3 regions of the Pantoea sp. X-Soil-YNGN-844 genome follow, and region 3 is predicted to be linked to each of the others. Evidence: predicted binding sites of a transcription regulator. Region 3 holds the regulator's gene; each other region holds the start of a gene.
What was found. The regulator ArgR, encoded in region 3, controls arginine synthesis, uptake and breakdown. The targets are predictions, from matches to a motif close to ANTGAATAAAAATACANT.
Positions count from the first base shown of each region.

Region 1: a site for ArgR is predicted at 3,955-3,972, ahead of argF (ornithine carbamoyltransferase). Genes of this name have one in related genera too.
Region 2: a site for ArgR is predicted at 1,903-1,920, ahead of argC (N-acetyl-gamma-glutamyl-phosphate reductase). Genes of this name have one in related genera too.

Region 1 is NZ_AP036007.1:543,762-549,919, reverse strand. It holds gene AC6I8C_RS02420 (valine--tRNA ligase) at 1-1,980, shown strand, start outside; gene AC6I8C_RS02415 (GNAT family N-acetyltransferase) at 2,057-2,569, shown strand; gene miaE (tRNA isopentenyl-2-thiomethyl-A-37 hydroxylase MiaE) at 2,596-3,357, opposite strand; gene rraB (ribonuclease E inhibitor RraB) at 3,412-3,834, opposite strand; gene argF (ornithine carbamoyltransferase) at 3,995-5,002, shown strand; gene pyrB (aspartate carbamoyltransferase) at 5,320-6,158, shown strand, end outside.
Region 2 is NZ_AP036007.1:3,887,639-3,893,796, reverse strand. It holds gene ppc (phosphoenolpyruvate carboxylase) at 1-355, opposite strand, end outside; gene argE (acetylornithine deacetylase) at 708-1,856, opposite strand; gene argC (N-acetyl-gamma-glutamyl-phosphate reductase) at 2,024-3,028, shown strand; gene argB (acetylglutamate kinase) at 3,043-3,819, shown strand; gene AC6I8C_RS18125 (argininosuccinate synthase) at 3,844-5,061, shown strand; gene argH (argininosuccinate lyase) at 5,152-6,158, shown strand, end outside.
Region 3 is NZ_AP036007.1:3,563,026-3,569,183, reverse strand. It holds gene aaeB (p-hydroxybenzoic acid efflux pump subunit AaeB) at 1-183, shown strand, start outside; gene AC6I8C_RS16520 (NAD-dependent succinate-semialdehyde dehydrogenase) at 297-1,748, shown strand; gene AC6I8C_RS16515 (barstar family protein) at 1,804-2,073, shown strand; gene yhcN (peroxide/acid stress response protein YhcN) at 2,139-2,402, opposite strand; gene AC6I8C_RS16505 (YdgH/BhsA/McbA-like domain containing protein) at 2,496-2,762, opposite strand; gene yhcN (peroxide/acid stress response protein YhcN) at 2,845-3,108, opposite strand; gene argR (transcriptional regulator ArgR) at 3,581-4,051, opposite strand; gene mdh (malate dehydrogenase) at 4,492-5,430, shown strand; gene mscM (miniconductance mechanosensitive channel MscM) at 5,480-6,158, opposite strand, start outside.

The DNA of each region.
Region 1 (6,158 bases), 3.0 Mb from region 3:
CACAAGCTGCCAATGATCAACATCCTCACCTTCGACGGTGATATCCGCGACCGCGCTCAAGTGTATGACACCAACGGCGAAGCCAGCGATGCCTGTTCCGATGAGATCCCGGCCGCTTTCCAGAACATGGAGCGCTTTGCCGCGCGTAAAGCGATTGTTGCCGCTGTCGATGAGCTGGGCCTGCTTGAAGAGATCAAGCCGCACGATCTGACCGTCCCTTACGGCGATCGTGGTGGCGTGGTGATCGAGCCGATGCTGACTGACCAGTGGTATGTACGCACCGCGCCGCTGGCAAAAGTCGCCGTTGAAGCCGTTGAGAATGGCGACATCCAGTTCGTGCCGAAGCAGTATGAAAACATGTACTTCTCCTGGATGCGTGATATTCAGGACTGGTGTATTTCCCGTCAGCTCTGGTGGGGTCACCGCATCCCGGCGTGGTATGACAACAACGGTAACGTCTACGTTGGCCGTACCGAAGATGAAGTCCGCGCCGAGAACAACCTGGCCGCCGATGTGGCGCTGCGTCAGGATGATGACGTGCTGGATACCTGGTTCTCCTCCGGTCTGTGGACCTTCTCCACCCTGGGCTGGCCGGAAAACACCGAAGCGCTGCGCACCTTCCATCCAACCAGCGTGCTGGTCAGCGGCTTCGACATCATCTTCTTCTGGATTGCCCGCATGATCATGCTGACCATGCACTTCATCAAAGATGAAAATGGCAAACCGCAGGTGCCGTTCAAAACCGTCTACATGACCGGTCTGATCCGCGATGAAGAAGGTCAGAAGATGTCAAAATCCAAGGGCAATGTGATTGACCCGCTGGATATGGTCGACGGCATTTCGCTGGAAGCGCTGCTGGAGAAACGCACCGGCAACATGATGCAGCCACAGCTCGCGGAGAAGATCCGCAAACGTACCGAGAAGCAATTCCCGGACGGCATCGAGCCATCAGGCACCGATGCGCTGCGCTTTACGCTGGCGGCACTGGCCTCCACCGGTCGCGACATCAACTGGGATATGAAGCGCCTGGAAGGGTATCGCAACTTCTGTAACAAGCTGTGGAACGCCAGCCGCTTTGTGCTGATGAACACCGAAGAGCAGGATTGCGGACAGAACGGCGGCGACATGATGCTGTCGCTGGCGGATCGCTGGATTTTGACCGAGTTCAACCATACGGTGAAAGCCTACCGTGAAGCCCTGGACAGCTACCGTTTCGATATCGCGGCGAACATTCTGTATGACTTCACCTGGAACCAGTTCTGTGACTGGTATCTGGAGCTGACCAAGCCGGTGATGAACAGTGGCAGCGAAGCGGAGCTGCGCGGCACCCGTCATACGCTGGTTCACGTGCTGGAAGCGCTGCTGCGTCTGGCGCACCCGATTATTCCGTTTATCACTGAAACCATCTGGCAGCGCGTGAAGGGGCTGAAAAATATCAGCGACGACACCATTATGCTGCAGCCTTTCCCGCAGTACGATGCGGCGAAAGAAGATGCGGAAGCGAAAGCCGATATCGAGTGGATGAAGCAGGCGATCGTTGCCGTGCGTAATATCCGTGCCGAGATGAACATCGCGCCGAGTAAGCCGCTGGATGTGTTGCTGCGTGACTGCTCACCGGCTGCCCAGCGCCGCGTTGAAGAGAACCGTAACTTCCTGTCGCGCCTGGCGCGTCTGGAAAGCCTGACCATTCTGCCTGCAGGCGAGAAAGGCCCGGTGTCGGTGACCAAACTGGTTGAAGGCGCAGAGCTGCTGATCCCGATGGCGGATCTGGTGGATAAGACCGCCGAGCTGGAGCGTCTGGCGAAAGAGCTGGTTAAGCTGGATGTGGAAATCGAGAAGATTGAGACCAAGCTGGCGAACGAAGGCTTTGTGTCACGTGCGCCGGAAGCCGTCGTTGCAAAAGAGCGCGAACGTGTGGCAGACCTGCAACAATCAAAAGCAAAACTGATTGAACAGCAGGCGGTCATTGCGGCATTGTAAGCGTCTTAGCTGACAGCTTATTCATAAAGCCGGGCTTGCCCGGCTTTTTTATTGACCTCGTACAAATCCGGAAGAGATGATGACGACCAGTACCATCCCGCGTTTTGACCTCCAGGTGCGGCCAATTACGGCCGCCGATAATCCGCATATTGCCCAGGTGATCCGTGATGTTTCTGCGGAGTTCGGCCTGACGGCTGACAAAGGCTATACCGTTTCCGATCCCCAGCTCGACCAGCTGTTTGAGCTCTACAGTGCCGGGCAGAGCGCCTACTGGATTGTGGAGTATCAGGGCAAGGTCGTGGGTGGCGGAGGCGTGGCGCCTCTCGCCTGCAGCGCGCCCGATATCTGCGAACTGCAAAAGATGTACTTTCTGCCTGCGGTGCGAGGTCAGGGTCTGGCGCGAGAACTGGCGCTGCGGGCGTTAGAATATGCGCGCAGCCACGGCTTCCGTCGCTGCTATCTGGAAACCACCGCCAGCCTGACGCGGGCGATTAAACTTTATGAGTCGCTGGGCTTTGAGCATATCGACAGCGCGATGGGCTGCACAGGCCATGTCGACTGCGAAGTGCGGATGCTGAAACTACTGTGACAGACGGGGCTGCCCGTGCAGCCGGATCAGAAGGCGGGAACGCCGCTGTGAAAGCGTAGTTCGTTGTCCGGTTCGCTGATTAACCGCCCTTCTGTTATCCCTATCGCCTGCACCCGCGGCGCGATATCTTTACCGGCGATTTGCGTCGCCAGGGTTAAATAGTCCTGATAGTGCCGCGCCTCGGAGCGCAGCAGCGAAATATAGAACTTCGCCAGTTCATCATCAATATACGGTGCCAGACTGGCGAAACGCTCGCAGGATCGCGCCTCAATGTAAGCGCCACAAATCAGCTTATCCACCAGCGTTTCCGGCTCATGGGTGGTCACTTCGCGCAGCAGCGATTTGGCATAGCGGCTGGAAGTAATCTTCTGATAGACCAGCCCGCGCGACTGCATAATTTCCCACACCTGATAGAAGTGATGCAGCTCCTCTTTAATCAGCAGCACCATCTTCTCCACCAGCTCATCCGCCCACGGCAGCGCATTGCGCACGATGATGCGTTTCGTCAGATTTTTATGGGCGTTGATAAAGTCGCTGTCGCCATCTTCGCGGAAGATAAAATCTTCATAGGGCTTGAGCCACGCCAGAATGGCATCGCCGCTGGGTTTGTCAGCGACATATTTGCGGATCAGCCACACCGCTGTCTGGGCGGCTTTCAGCTCGCACACCAGATGGTCGGTTAACAGCAGGGTCAGGTTTTCCGGCTTCCGCGCCTCATCAATCCAGGCCTGTGGCGTACGGCAGTGCAGAAACTGATAAATCGGTTCGAGTAAGGGTGCGTAATTCATGATGTCAAAAGGGGTGGCAGAAGTGACAGGCGGAGAACTCTCCGCCCCGGCTACTTAGTGGCGAATACCATCATCATCTTCATCTTCGATGGCGTCGTCATCTTCGTCTTCATCTTCGGCATCAGGATCTTCGAAATAGGTGCCCCAGCCGTCGTAGTCGACGTTGTACTTACCAATCAGGTTCACCAGCTGCTCAACCTGCACATCAATCAGTTCAGGCTTCAGTGCAGATTCGCTGATGATGTCGACGCACATCACGGTGGTGCCATCTTCCAGCTCCAGCTCTTCCGGCTCGGTCACTTCATAACCCAGCTTGAATGCATCAACCGCGGCTTTTTCCAGTGAATCAAAATTATTGCATGAGAGATGATGCTCGATGGTATAGAGCGCATCAGGATCGCTGCCATCCTCCAGCAGCTCTTCGATAATCTGCCGCGTCTCTTCCTGCTGCTCTTCCAGTAATGCTTCATATGCCATGACAATGTCCTCTCTGAGTTCGGCAATAATCAATTATTTTCCCACACTGCCTGTCGCGCCACTACACAAAACGAAAAGTTTATTAGCTCCAGACTTGAAAATGAATATTCATACGGTTAAATTGAATTTTAATTCATTTTAATGATTACCGGAGTGTTGTATGAGTCAACTGTATCAGCGCCATTTCCTCAGGCTTCTGGATTTTACCCCCGCCGAAATTGATCACCTGCTTTCCCTGTCCGCTGAGTTGAAACAGGCAAAAAAAAGCGCCAGCGAAGTGCAGTATCTGAAAGGCAAAAACATCGCGCTCATCTTCGAAAAAGACTCGACCCGTACCCGATGCTCTTTCGAAGTTGCCGCTTACGATCAGGGTGCGAATGTCACCTATCTGGGCCCGAGTGGCAGTCAGATCGGCCATAAAGAGTCGATGCGCGACACCGCGCGGGTGCTGGGCCGCATGTACGATGGCATTCAGTATCGCGGTTACGGTCAGGAGCTGGTGGAGACGCTGGCAGAACACGCAGGTGTGCCGGTGTGGAACGGTCTGACCACCGAGTTTCACCCAACCCAGTTGCTGGCTGACCTGCTGACCATGCAGGAGCATCTGCCGGGCAAAAAACTCAGCGAGATGACGCTGGTCTATGTGGGTGATGCACGCAACAACATGGGTAACACCATGCTGGAAGCCGCCGCTCAGGTCGGCCTGGATCTGCGTCTGGTGGCACCGAAGAGCTGCTGGCCAGAGGACGAACTGGTGGCGCAGTGCCGCGACGCTGCGCAGCAGACCGGTGGCAAAATTACCCTTACCGAAGATATTACTGATGGCGTAAAAGGCGCTGACTTTATCTACACCGACGTCTGGGTGTCGATGGGCGAAGCCAAAGAAGTCTGGGCCGAGCGTATTGCCCTGCTGCGTGACTATCAGGTTAACCGCGCGATGCTCGATCTGACCGGCAACCCGCAGGTGAAATTCCTGCACTGCCTGCCCGCCTTCCACGACGACCAGACCACACTGGGCCAGCAGATGGCAGAGCAGTACGATCTGCCCAACGGCATGGAAGTAAGCAACGAGGTGTTTGAGTCGCCGCACAGCATTGTGTTCGACCAGGCCGAGAACCGGATGCACACCATCAAAGCGGTGATGGTCGCCACGCTGGGCCAGCGCTGACCGGCGGGGTTCAGACGGGCTGAGGACGCTAAGTCACGTCCGCTGGTGAAGAGCGCGTCACCCGTCTGACCTCCCATGCGCGCTTAGCTGCTACCGAGGCGCAAACGTTTTCCTCTTGCCGCCCTACCGCGAACGGGTATAATGCGGCCCAATTTGCCGGAGGAAATATGCGACAGTACAGCGGACAATTTGACGCTCAATCACGCCTGACCGCAGGCGGCGCTGCTGTTTCTTTCGGTCATCGACCCGATCATAAAAAAGCCCCTTAAGCAGGGGCTTTTTTTTGTCCGCAATCCGGCCGCGCAGAGGAGAGAGCTATGCCTAACCCGCTATATCGCAAGCACATTATTTCAATCAACGACCTCAGTCGTGAAGAGCTGGAACTGGCACTGGACACCGCCGCAAAGTTGAAAGCTCATCCGCAGCCGGAACTGCTGAAGCACAAGGTGATCGCCAGCTGCTTCTTTGAGGCCTCAACCCGTACCCGCCTGTCGTTTGAAACTGCGATCCATCGCCTGGGCGCGTCCGCAGTGGGCTTTGCGGACGGCAGTAATACTTCGCTGGGCAAGAAAGGCGAAACCCTGGCCGACACCATTTCCGTCATCGGCACCTACGTTGATGCGATCGTGATGCGTCATCCGCAGGAGGGCGCGGCGCGGCTGGCGACCGAGTTCTCCGGCGGAATCCCGATTCTCAACGCCGGTGACGGCGCAAACCAGCATCCGACCCAGACGCTGCTCGATCTCTTCACCATTCAGGAGACGCAGAGCCGTCTTAATCAGCTGAATGTGGCGATGGTCGGCGACCTGAAGTATGGCCGCACCGTGCACTCCCTGACGCAGGCGCTGGCGAAATTTGATGGCAACCGTTTCTTTTTCATCGCACCCGATGCGCTGGCGATGCCGGCCTATATCACCGACATGCTGGATGAGAAGAACATCGCCTGGTCACGGCACGACAGTTTTGAAGAGGTGATGCCGCAGCTCGATATCCTCTATATGACCCGGGTGCAGAAAGAGCGGCTCGACCCGTCCGAATATGCCAACGTCAAAGCACAGTTCATTCTGCGCGCTGCCGACCTCAGCACAGCGCGCGACAACATGAAGGTGCTGCACCCGCTGCCGCGCATCGACGAGATCACCACCGATGTCGATAA
Region 2 (6,158 bases), 320 kb from region 3:
CGCTGATATCTTTCTGCTGCTTCAGGGTATCAAAGGTCTTTTTCAGCAGTTCAGGATGGTTTTCACCTTCGCCGCTCTGCGAGATGGTCTGATACTGCTCCGCTACGTTGGTGAGGTTCAGAAACTGACTGAATGCGCGTGCAACCGGCAGAAGCTCCTCGTTGGAGAGGTTCTGCAGCGTATTGAGCAGCTCTTTACGATGAGTATCATTGCCTGCACGGGATGACTTGGAGAGCTTACGGATGGTTTCCACCTGGTCGAGGATGTTCTCTCCCAGTGCATCCTTAATCGTATCCCCGAGCAGTTTGCCGAGCATACTGACATTACTTCGCATTGCGGAATATTGTTCGTTCATTGGACCCTGACACCCTTATCGTCTTTAAAAACTTCTACACCCGACCTTTCAGGCAGCAAAAAATCAGCAACATCGTGTTCCCGATAATCTACAGGGAACCGCCTCCGTTGCCGCCTGTCCGCATTCTGAAACGTTCTGGATAATCACCCGGTGGGCATAACATCGTCTTTTATCTAGCCACGTAATGTTGCGTTCGTCAAATGCGTTAAAGTGTGCTGAAGATGGCGCTAACTAACGGAAATTCACAGAATTTATCGGGAAGGAAGCGGGATAAGTTATTCTTATTGTTAAATCCCGCAGAATGAGGGGGCATTTTGCTGTTAATACAGTGAAATGCCCCATTTACTGTCAATCAGTGACAAAAATGCTGCACAACCTGACTGATAAGTGCCCGCGTCGGCTTAATAAATGCCGTATCGATAAATTCATCTGGCTGGTGTGCCTGATTAATCGAACCCGGACCCAGGACCAGCGTCGGGCAGAGCTGCTGAATAAACGGCGCTTCGGTGCAGTAGTTCACTATCTCCGTTGGCGTACCCAGCAATTTCTCTACCACGCTCACCAGCTCATGATTAGCCGGACACTCATAGCCTGGAATCGGTGGATGCAGTTCGGCCACCGTGACACGGCCCGGCCAGCGGGCACTCACTGGTGCCAGCGCCTCGTTCAGTAACCCATCCAGATCGCTCAGCGACAGGCCCGGCAGCGGTCGGATATCCATATGCAGTTCACAGCAGGCGCAGATACGGTTAGCGGCGTCGCCGCCATGAATATGCCCGAAATTCATGGTGGGATAGGGGATGGCAAAGCCGTCATGGTGATAACGCTCCTGCAGCGTGTTGCGCAGTTGCATCAGGTGAGTGATCGACTCATGCATCAGTTCAATGGCGTTGACGCCACGCGCCGGATCGCTGGAATGGCCCGATTTTCCTTCAATACGAATCACATTCGACAGATGGCCTTTGTGCGCACGCACCGGTTTCAGCGAGGTCGGTTCACCGATGATGGCGCAGTCGGGACGCAATTGCGTTGATTCCGAGAAGTATTTGGCACCCGCCATGGTGGTCTCTTCATCGGCCGTGGCGAGGATATAGAGCGGCTTACTCAGCGTGCTGACATCCACATCGCGCAGCGTATCGAGAATAAAGGCGAAGAAGCCTTTCATGTCTGCCGTGCCCAGACCATAGAGCTTGTTGTCGTGCTCGGTCAGGGTAAAGGGATCGCGCGTCCAGCGGCCATCGTCAAAGGGAACGGTATCCGTATGACCCGCTAACAGCAGGCCGCCCGCTCCACTGCCGGTTCGCGCCAGCATGTTAAATTTATTGCGGGTGCCGGGCACCGGCTGCACTTCAACGCTGAAGCCAAGGTCGCGGAACCAGCCGGCCAGCAAATTGATTAAAGTTTCATTACTTTGATCCAGAGCGGCATCGGTTGCACTGATCGACGGTGTGGCGATTAACTGGCTGTACAGTTCAATAAAAGGCGGTAATTTTGTCTTCACTGTTGGCGGTCCTTGGGTTAGGATGTATCCATATTCATGCAGTAATAGTGAATAAAAATACATTAATGTCCTCTGCAAGGGAACCTTAAATCACTGCAGATGACAGGGTGGGTAACGGGGCAAGGCCGCGACCCGGAACGTGCGACTGTAAAAAGGGTTACAGCCTGATGTTGAATACGCTGATCGTTGGTGCCAGTGGTTACGCTGGTGTTGAGCTTGCCACCTTCCTGAATCGCCATCCACATATCAACATAACCGCTTTGGCGGTTTCGGCGCAAAGCCCTGATGCCGGCAAGCGCCTGTCCGATCTCCATCCGCAGCTGAAAGGCGTGGTGGATTTACCGCTGCAGCCGCTGAGCAGCGCGGCGGAGTGGGCAGACAAAGTGGATGTCGTGTTCCTGGCGACGGCCCACGAAGTCAGCCACGATCTGGCCCCGGAATTTCTCAAGGCTGGCTGTGTGGTATTCGACCTGTCGGGTGCGTTCCGCGTGAACGACGCTGATTTTTACACCCGTTTCTACGGTTTCACGCATCAGCATGGCGACTGGCTCGATAAAGCCGTTTACGGCCTGGCGGAATATCAGCATGAGAAAATTCAGCAGGCGCAGCTGGTGGCGGTACCCGGTTGCTACCCGACCGCTGCTCAGCTGGCTCTGAAACCTCTGGTGGATGCAGGACTGTTAAACGATGCGCAGTGGCCGGTTATCAACGCCACCAGCGGCGTGAGCGGTGCCGGACGTAAAGCCAATGTCGGCACCAGCTTCTGTGAAGTGAGCCTGCAGCCTTACGGGCTGTTCAATCATCGTCACCACCCGGAAATTGTCGCGCACCTCGGTACGCCAGTAATCTTCACTCCGCACCTGGGAAGCTTCCCGCGCGGTATCCTGGCCACCATCACCTGCCGTCTGAAAGCGGGTGTTAGCCGCGAAGATATCGCTGCCGTCTTCCATCGTGCCTATGACGACAAGCCGCTGGTACGCCTCTACGATAAGGGCGTACCGGCGCTGAAAGCCGTTGTCGGCCTGCCTTACTGCGATATCGGTTTTGAAGTGCAGGACGAGCATCTGATTGTTGTAGCAGCCGAAGATAATCTGCTGAAAGGGGCGGCATCGCAGGCAGTACAGTGCCTGAACATCCGGTTCGGCTTCCCTGAAACGCAGTCACTGATTTAACGGATAACTAAACCATGACCAATCCATTGATTATTAAGCTGGGCGGTGTGCTGTTAGACAGCGAAGAAGCGCTGTCGCGCTTGTTTGAAGCATTGCTTAACTATCGTAGCGCTCATCAGCGTCCGCTGATCATCGTCCACGGCGGCGGCTGCCTGGTCGATGAACTGATGAAAAAGCTGGCGCTGCCGGTGATGAAGAAAAATGGCCTGCGCGTCACCCCGGCCGATCAGATCGACATCATTACCGGTGCGCTGGCGGGAACCGCGAATAAAACGCTGCTGGCCTGGGCAAAAAAATCGGGTATCAACGCAGTGGGTCTCTGCCTGGGCGATGCAGGCATCGTCAATGTCGCCCCGTTTGATGAAGAACTCGGCCATGTTGGCCACGCAACGCCGGGCGATCCGGCGCTGCTGAACACCCTGCTGGCGGCCGGTTACATGCCAGTAGTCAGCTCGATTGGTATTACTGACAGCGGCGACCTGATGAACGTCAACGCGGATCAGGCAGCGACCGCACTGGCCTCGACGCTGGGCGCTGATCTGGTTCTGTTGTCAGACGTCAGTGGTATTCTCGACGGCAAAGGTCAGCGCATCGAAGAGATGACCGCCGATAAAGCCGAGCAGCTGATTACCCAGGGCATTATTACCGACGGCATGATTGTGAAAGTACACGCTGCGCTGGATGCAGCACGTACGCTGGGCCGCCCGGTGGATATTGCCAGCTGGCGTCACGCTGAGCGGCTGCCTGACCTGTTTAACGGCGTGTCGATTGGCACCCGGATTCTCGCTTAACGACTCTGATTCAAGGATTACGAAATGCAAACGCAAAACATCAAAAAAATCGTTCTGGCTTACTCCGGTGGTCTTGATACGTCAGCCATCATTCCATGGCTGAAAGAGAACTACGGCGGCTGTGAAGTGGTCGCTTTCGTGGCAGACATCGGTCAGGAGCGTGGCGATCTGGAAGGTGTGGAGAAGAAAGCGCTGCAGTCTGGCGCATCTGAATGTCACGTGGTTGACCTGCGTGAAGAGTTCATCAGCGACTACGTTTATCCGGTGCTGCAGACCGGTGCGCTGTATGAAGGCACCTATCTGCTGGGCACCTCAATGGCGCGTCCTATCATCGCTAAAGCCCAGGTTGAGCTGGCGCTGAAAGTGGGCGCGGATGCGCTGTGTCATGGCGCAACCGGTAAAGGGAATGACCAGGTGCGTTTCGAAACTACCTACACCGCACTGGCACCGCAGCTGAAAGTGGTGGCACCGTGGCGTGAATGGAACCTGCGTTCACGTGAAGCACTGCTGGACTACCTGAAAGAGCGCAACATTCCGACCACTGCGTCGCTGGAAAAAATCTACAGCCGCGACGAAAACGCCTGGCACATCTCCACCGAAGGCGGCGTGCTGGAAAGCCCGGCCAACGCACCGAACAAAGATTGCTGGGTCTGGACTGTCGATCCGCTGGAAGCACCTGACCAGCTGGAAGAAGTGACCGTGACCGTTGAGAAAGGTCGGGTTGTGGCGGTTAACGGTGAAAAAATGAGTCCGTTCCAGTGTCTGGAAAAACTCAACGTACTGGGCGCAAAACATGGCGTTGGCCGTATCGATATTGTTGAAAACCGTCTGGTGGGCATTAAATCCCGTGGCTGCTACGAAACCCCGGGCGGCACCATTATGGTGAATGCGCTGCGTGCGGTTGAACAGCTGGTGCTGGATCGCGATAGCTTCAAATGGCGTGAGCAGCTGGGCCACGAGATGTCTTATGTGGTTTATGACGGCCGCTGGTTCGCCCCGCTGCGTAAGTCGATTCAGGCTGCTGCCGAATCGCTGGCGGAAGAGGTTAACGGTGAAGTGGTGCTGCAGCTTTACAAAGGTCAGGCGACAGCCACCCAGAAGCGTTCCGCGAACAGCCTTTACTCAGAAGAGTTTGCTACCTTCGGTGAAGATGAAGTCTACGATCACCGTCACGCGGGCGGCTTTATCCGTCTGTTCTCGCTCTCTTCGCGTATCCGCGCCCTGAACGAGCAGAAGAAGTAATTTTCAGGCGGGGTGCGCCTCGCCTCACCATTTTAATTCAGAGGCGGCATTTATGCCGCCTCTTGTTTAACGATTCAGAGGAGTTTTCACATGGCACTTTGGGGTGGACGGTTTACTCAGGCAGCGGATCAACGTTTTAAACAGTTCAATGACTCGCTGCGCTTCGATTACCGCCTGGCAGAGCAGGACATCATTGGCTCTGTTGCCTGGTCCAAAGCGCTGGTGACGGTAAATGTCCTGACTCAGGATGAGCAGCAGCAGCTGGAAGCGGCCCTGAATACGTTACTGGATGAAGTCCGTGAGGATCCTGAGCAGATCCTGCAGAGCGACGCCGAAGATATCCACAGCTGGGTTGAAGGCAAGCTGATCGACAAAGTCGGTGCGCTGGGCAAAAAACTGCACACCGGTCGTAGCCGTAACGATCAGGTCGCGACCGATCTGAAACTGTGGTGCAAAGTGCAGATTGAGGCGTTGCTGGGTGCAACCCGCGAACTGCAGCAGGCGCTGGTGGTGACTGCTGAAGCCAATCAGGATGCCGTGATGCCAGGCTACACCCACCTGCAACGCGCGCAGCCGGTGACGTTTGCGCACTGGTGTCTGGCCTACGTTGAAATGCTGGCGCGTGACGAGAGCCGACTGCAGGATACCCTGAAGCGGCTTGATGTCAGCCCGCTGGGCTGTGGCGCTCTGGCTGGTACCGCTTACGAGATTGATCGTCAGCAGCTGGCTGGCTGGCTGGGTTTTGCTTCTGCCACGCGTAACAGTCTGGATACCGTATCAGACCGCGATCACGTGCTGGAGCTGCTCTCTGATGCGGCCATTGGCATGGTGCATCTGTCGCGCTTTGCCGAAGATATGATCTTCTTCAATACCGGCGAAGCGGGCTTTATTGAGCTGTCAGATAAAGTCACCTCTGGCTCCTCACTGATGCCGCAGAAGAAAAACCCGGATGCGCTGGAGCTGATTCGCGGCAAGTGTGGTCGGGTGCAGGGCGCACTGACCGGCATGATGATGACGCTGAAAGGTCTGCCGCTGGCCTACAACAAAGATATGCAGGAAGACAAAGAGGGGCTGTTTGACGCGCTCGACACCTGGCT
Region 3 (6,158 bases):
GACCGGGTGATCTCCGCCAGCAGCGACGACAAGCGCCGTTACTACTTTGAACGTCTGCTCAAAGAGCTGGATGTCTATCAGGAAAAACTGGTCCATTACGAGGCACCCGTCAGCGTAACGGAACCGGTCAAACGACTGGCGACGATGCTGGATAAGTACCAGAACACGCTCATCCAAATCTGAATCTGGCCGCTGCGACCTGCAGCGGCCTGTGCAATCCCCACCCATCACAAAATCTGTCGCTTTTGCCAACTATACTCTCCAGACGGAAGAGCAAAACTGACAGGAGCGAATCAATGAAATCACTGCAAGAGAGCGAACTGTTCCGGACCGGCTATTTAGCCGACGGCCAATGGCATCAGGCAGCTTCCACCTTTGACGTGACCAATCCGGCAACCGGTGAGGTGATTGCGCAGGTAGCAAAAGCCGGTAAGGCGGAAACGGAACAGGCGATCGCCGCCGCGGAACGCGCCTTTCCCGCCTGGCGGGCGCAGACCGCAAAAGCGCGCGCTGAAATTCTCACTCGCTGGTACCAGCTGATCATTGAGAACAAGCGCTGGCTGGGACAGCTGATGACCACTGAACAGGGTAAACCCCTGAAGGAGGCGGAGGGAGAGGTTGAATACGCCGCCAGCTTTATTCAGTGGTTCGCCGAGCAGGCGAAACGGGCGAACGGCGAGATCATTCCGCCGGCAAAACCCGGCTCCCGCATTCTGGCGACCCGCGAACCGATTGGCGTAGTGGCTGCCATTACGCCCTGGAATTTCCCGATGGCGATGCTGACCCGCAAGCTGGGTCCGGCTCTGGCGGCAGGCTGCACGGGTATTATCAAACCCGCTAATAACACGCCACTCTCCGCCTTTGCCCTGCTGGCGCTGGCGAAGCAGGCGGGCGTGCCGGATGGCGTGCTGAACGCGGTGGCGGGTGATACCCATGCCATCAGCGATGCGATCATGGCCAGCAAAGCGGTGCGTAAAATCTCGTTCACCGGCTCCACCCAGGTAGGCAAGCTGCTGATGCGTAATGCTGCTGAAACCATGAAAAAAGTGTCGATGGAATTAGGCGGAAATGCCCCATACATCGTGTTCGACGATGCCGACATTGATGCCGCCGTAAAGGGTGCGATTGCCAACAAATTCCGTAATGCGGGTCAGGTGTGCGTCAGTGTTAACCGCTTCTATATTCATAACGCTGTCTATGATGCGTTTACTCAGCAACTGGCTGCCGAAGTGAACAAGCTGAAGGTGGGCAACGGCATGGACGAAGGCGTGATTGTCGGACCATTGATTGAAGCGTCGGCGGTGGAAAAAGTTGAGCAGCACGTGAAAGACGCGGTAGCCAAAGGCGGCAAACTACTGGCAGGAGGTGAGCGCCATGCGCTGGGTGGCAACTTCTGGCAGCCTACGGTCATTACCGAGGCGCATGAAGACATGCAGCTTGCGCAGGAGGAGACCTTTGGTCCGGTAGCTGCCTGTTTCCGCTTTGATGATGAAGATGACGTCATCCGCCGCGCCAATGATACGCCATTCGGCCTTGCCGCTTACTTTTATACCCAGAATCTGCAACGGGTGTTTCGCGTTTCAGCGGCGCTGGAAAGCGGCATGATCGGCATTAACGAATGCGCCGTTTCCACGGAGCTGGCGCCGTTTGGTGGAGTGAAAGAGTCGGGTCTGGGCCGCGAAGGTTCGGTACTCGGTATGGAAGAGTATCTGGAGGTCAAAGCGCTGCACCTGGGCGGTTTGAGCTAACGGTCACGAACGGGCGGCAGAGGTCGCCCGCGGACGGAGCATGGGAGCCGTCAGCATGAAAATCGAGCGTTTTGATTTTAATGAAATAGTCGACCAGTCCCATTTCTTTCGCCAGTTCAGCGAGCGATTTGCACTGGAGGAGCGCCGCATCTGCGATCTGGATGGATTGTGGGATGTCGTGACGGGCGATCTGTTACCGATGCCGCTGGAAATTGAGTTTGTCAATCTGGGCAGGGGCCAGCGACGGCGCTATGGCGCGCTGATTCTGTTATTTGATGAAGCGGAAGAGGAGCTGGAAGGCCGGTTGCACTTTAACGTCAGATAATACATCAGATGAAAAAAGGCCCCGGCGAGCGGGGCCAAAGGGTTCGTCATAGATCTGACGAGGAATTACTTATAAAGCTGTGCAGTGATGTGATAGCTATCACCGGTGCGCGCCTCGATCACTTTATATGCGCTGGCACCCTGTTCATCTGCTTTCTGTGAAAGCTCAGCGCGGTAATCCATTGGGGATCCCCCGGTTCCACTGATGCTTACGGTGCCCGCAGGCTGCAGGTTCTGCGTCTGTTCGCTGGTGACCAGCTGTGCGGCCGATGCGCCGAACGCCATAACGGAAAGCAGACTGACTGTAGCGATGGTTGTTTTGATGTTCATGATTATCTCCTCAATACAATCAACAACCTGCGGTTACTCGTAAGGGCCGGTCGTCGATATTTGTTATGCGCCTTCAGGCGTCATCACGGTTAATTATTTATAAAGCTCAGCGGTGACATGCCAGGTATTGTCCTGGTTGTTTTCGATGATGCGGTAATGGCTTGCGCCCTGTGCATCCGCTTTCTCTGACAGCACCTGACGGATATGCGTCTGGTCGCCGTTACGTCCACCAATGCTGATGGTCTGGTTCATGGGCTGCAGACCCTGCGCCTGTTCATTTGATACCAGGCTGGCGGCGCTGGCACCTACTGAGAACAGGGACGCCAGACTAAGAGCAGCAATCGATAATTTCATTTTCATGGTCAACTCTCCTGAAGATTTTGCTTCAGCCCTCCGGAGCGCAAAAGGCGCGTCAGACAGAGAGCAGCTGGCATTGTTGGGTTTAGTTATACAGCGCGGCGGTAGCGTGATAATTGCCGTTGTTGTAAGCCTCGATCACGCGATAGGCTTTTGCGCCCTGCTGATCCGCTTTATCACTGAGCTTCTGTTTGATATCCATCGGTGAACCCGCGACGCCGCTGACACTGATGGTGCCGACAGCCTGCAGATCCTGTGCCTGTGCGGCATCGATAGATTCTGCTGCTACTGCACCGAATGAGAGCGCAGAGAGAATGCTCAGGGTAGCGATGGTAGTTTTTACGTTCATAGATATTTCCTCGTCTTCTTTTTATCTTTCTAGTTAGTGTGATTTGCATCACGAAAAGAAGTATAGAACTAATAACGAGAGAAATTAATATCCGGCTAATAATGTTTTTTTGTGATTCTTTATCCTTATGCCTACTTTTAATAACTTAACGTTATAAAAACAGCATAAAAAATAGCCTTTACGATGATTTTAATCAGAAAAACAGCGAGATAGATCACTTTAACGTTTAGTGCGAAACTATGAGGCGTATTGGACTGGAGTTTGATCTGGATCCGGGCAATGGTACCGGATCAGTGATGTAAAGCAGTGTAAAATAGTGCAGAAGGTTAAGCAGAGTAAGCGATCTGACCAGGAGCCAGGTGTATTAAAACTGGCTTATTAGTACTAAACAGCGGGGGAGTGTGCCGCAAAACGATGGGCAGAGAGAACAAACTGACGGCCCGGGGCGGGATTGCAGGCCGTCAGTCAGCGATCAGAGTTCCTGTTCAAACAGGTTGAGGATCGCGCTGTGCAGCTGCTTAACCGTAAAGTCGCGCGCACGGGTAATAAAGATCGTGTCATCGCCAGCGATCGTGCCAAGAATCCCATGTGCTTTGCCCAGCGAATCCAGCATACGTGCAATCAGCTGTGCTGCGCCCGGACTGGTATGAATCACCACCAGCGCATCGTTGTAGTCGATATCCAGTACCAGGTTTTTTAACGGGCTGGTGGTGGTCGGCACGCCCAGCTCAGCGGGCAGGCAATAGACCATTTCCATCCTGGCATTACGGGTGCGCACTGCGCCAAACTTGGTCAGCATCCGCGAGACTTTGGACTGATTGATATTTTCAAAGCCCTCATCCTGAAGCGCCTGAACAATTTCGCCCTGGGAACTGAATTTTTCTTCTTTTAATAAGGCTTTGAAAGCCTTGATCAGATCGTCTTGTTTCGATGGGTTTCGCATAGGTTACCAATAAATAGAGAGAATAACCGCGCATCCGCCCGCGGCAGAGTGGTGATTATGCATTTAAATGCATTTTTATGCAATCGGTCGATTGATGAGCAGAGTTCGGGCGGCTAGCGGGCGGCGATAATAGCAAATAAATCCGCTCAGACCAAAACCCCCGTCACAGCCCCGAAAGGCGAAGGTTGCAAAGTTGTTATATTATTGGTGGTGTAGTATCAGAAGTAGTAACAGAAAACGCACATAGCCGTTCTCTGTCTGACGACGGCAAAGTTGTCGGTCATTCAGGCGCAATGATAAGTAACTTTTGAATCCGGCGAGCAAGTGTGAAAACACGTAGAATTAACAGCGGATATTTATCATCGCCTGAGCAGTTGATTAAGGTCTGACACAGATAGAATTTCGGCCCATCTCTGCCCCACCTTAATAAGGAGTTAAGAATGAAAGTTGCCGTTCTCGGTGCCGCTGGCGGCATAGGCCAGGCGCTCGCACTTCTGCTCAAAACCCAGCTTCCCGCAGGTTCAGAACTCTCACTGTATGACATTGCGCCGGTTACGCCTGGCGTCGCCGTTGATCTCAGCCATATTCCTACTGCTGTCGCTATTGAAGGTTTTAGTGGAGAAGACGCCACGCCTGCCTTACAGGGTGCCGATGTGGTACTGATTTCTGCCGGTGTCGCACGTAAACCTGGTATGGATCGCGCTGACCTGTTTAATGTGAACGCAGGCATTGTTCGTAACCTGATTGAACAGGTTGCCACAACGGCCCCTAAAGCCTTGATTGGCGTTATTACCAATCCGGTCAATACCACCGTGGCCATTGCGGCAGAAGTGCTGAAAAAGCACGGCGTCTACGACAAAAATCGTCTGTTTGGCGTGACCACGCTGGATATCATCCGCGCCAATACTTTTGTCGCAGCGCTGAAAGGCAAGCAGCCTGACCAGGTTGAAGTCCCGGTGATTGGTGGCCACTCCGGCGTAACCATTCTGCCGCTGCTGTCACAGGTCAAAGGCGTCAGCTTCAGCGATCAGGAAGTGGCTGATTTAACCAAACGCATTCAGAACGCTGGCACAGAAGTGGTGGAAGCTAAAGCGGGTGGCGGATCGGCTACGTTGTCGATGGGCCAGGCGGCCGCGCGTTTCGGTTTGTCGCTGGTACGCGCGCTGAAGGGTGAGACGAATGTTGTAGAGTGTGCTTACGTGGAAGGTGAGGGTGAATATGCCCGCTTCTTCTCTCAGCCGCTGCTGCTCGGTAAAAATGGCATTGCTGAACGCAGGCCAATTGGCACACTCAGCGCTTACGAACAGCAGGCGCTGTCAGGCATGCTCGATACGCTGAAGAAAGATATCGCTCAGGGAGAAGAGTTCGTTAAGCAGTAACAGACGGCTCAGACCTGAAATAACGCCCGGCTTTGCCGGGCGTTTTGCATTACAGGCCGCCAGATTTATAGGCGCGGGCTGCGGGCGCACCGTTACTGGCAGGCAGCTTCTTACCAAGCGTTTCCATGCGCATCTGAAACGGTGGGAACGGCATCTCGATACCGTGTTGCTCAAATCCGAGCAGAATCAGCTGGTGCAGCTCATGACGCAGCGGCATACGGTGCCCCATCTCTGCAGCATGTACCCTGATCTCAAACAACTGAATCCCCTGCTGCAGATCGACGAGGAACGCTTCCGGCGGTGGCGTATCAAGCACATAACTGCAGCGCTCGGCCGCCTGTATCAGAATGGTGGTTACCTGTTCACTGCTGACTTTGGCCGGGGCCGGAATGGTGAGCACCACCCGCGTCACGGAATCGGACAGCGACCAGTTAATGAACTGCTCGGTGATAAAGGCCTTGTTTGGCACGATGATCTCTTTGCGGTCCCAGTCGGTGATCGTGGTCGCACGCGTGTTGATCCGGGTAATACTGCCGGTCAGGTCGCGGATCGTCACGGTATCACCAATACGAATCGGCTTTTCGAACAGGATAATCAGGCCAGAGATAAAGTTGGCAAAAATCTCCTGCAAGCCAAACCCCAGTCCCACACCCAGCGCAGCAACAAGCCACTGCAGTTTCGACCATTCAATACCAATCATCGAGAAACCAATCAGCCCGCCAATCAGC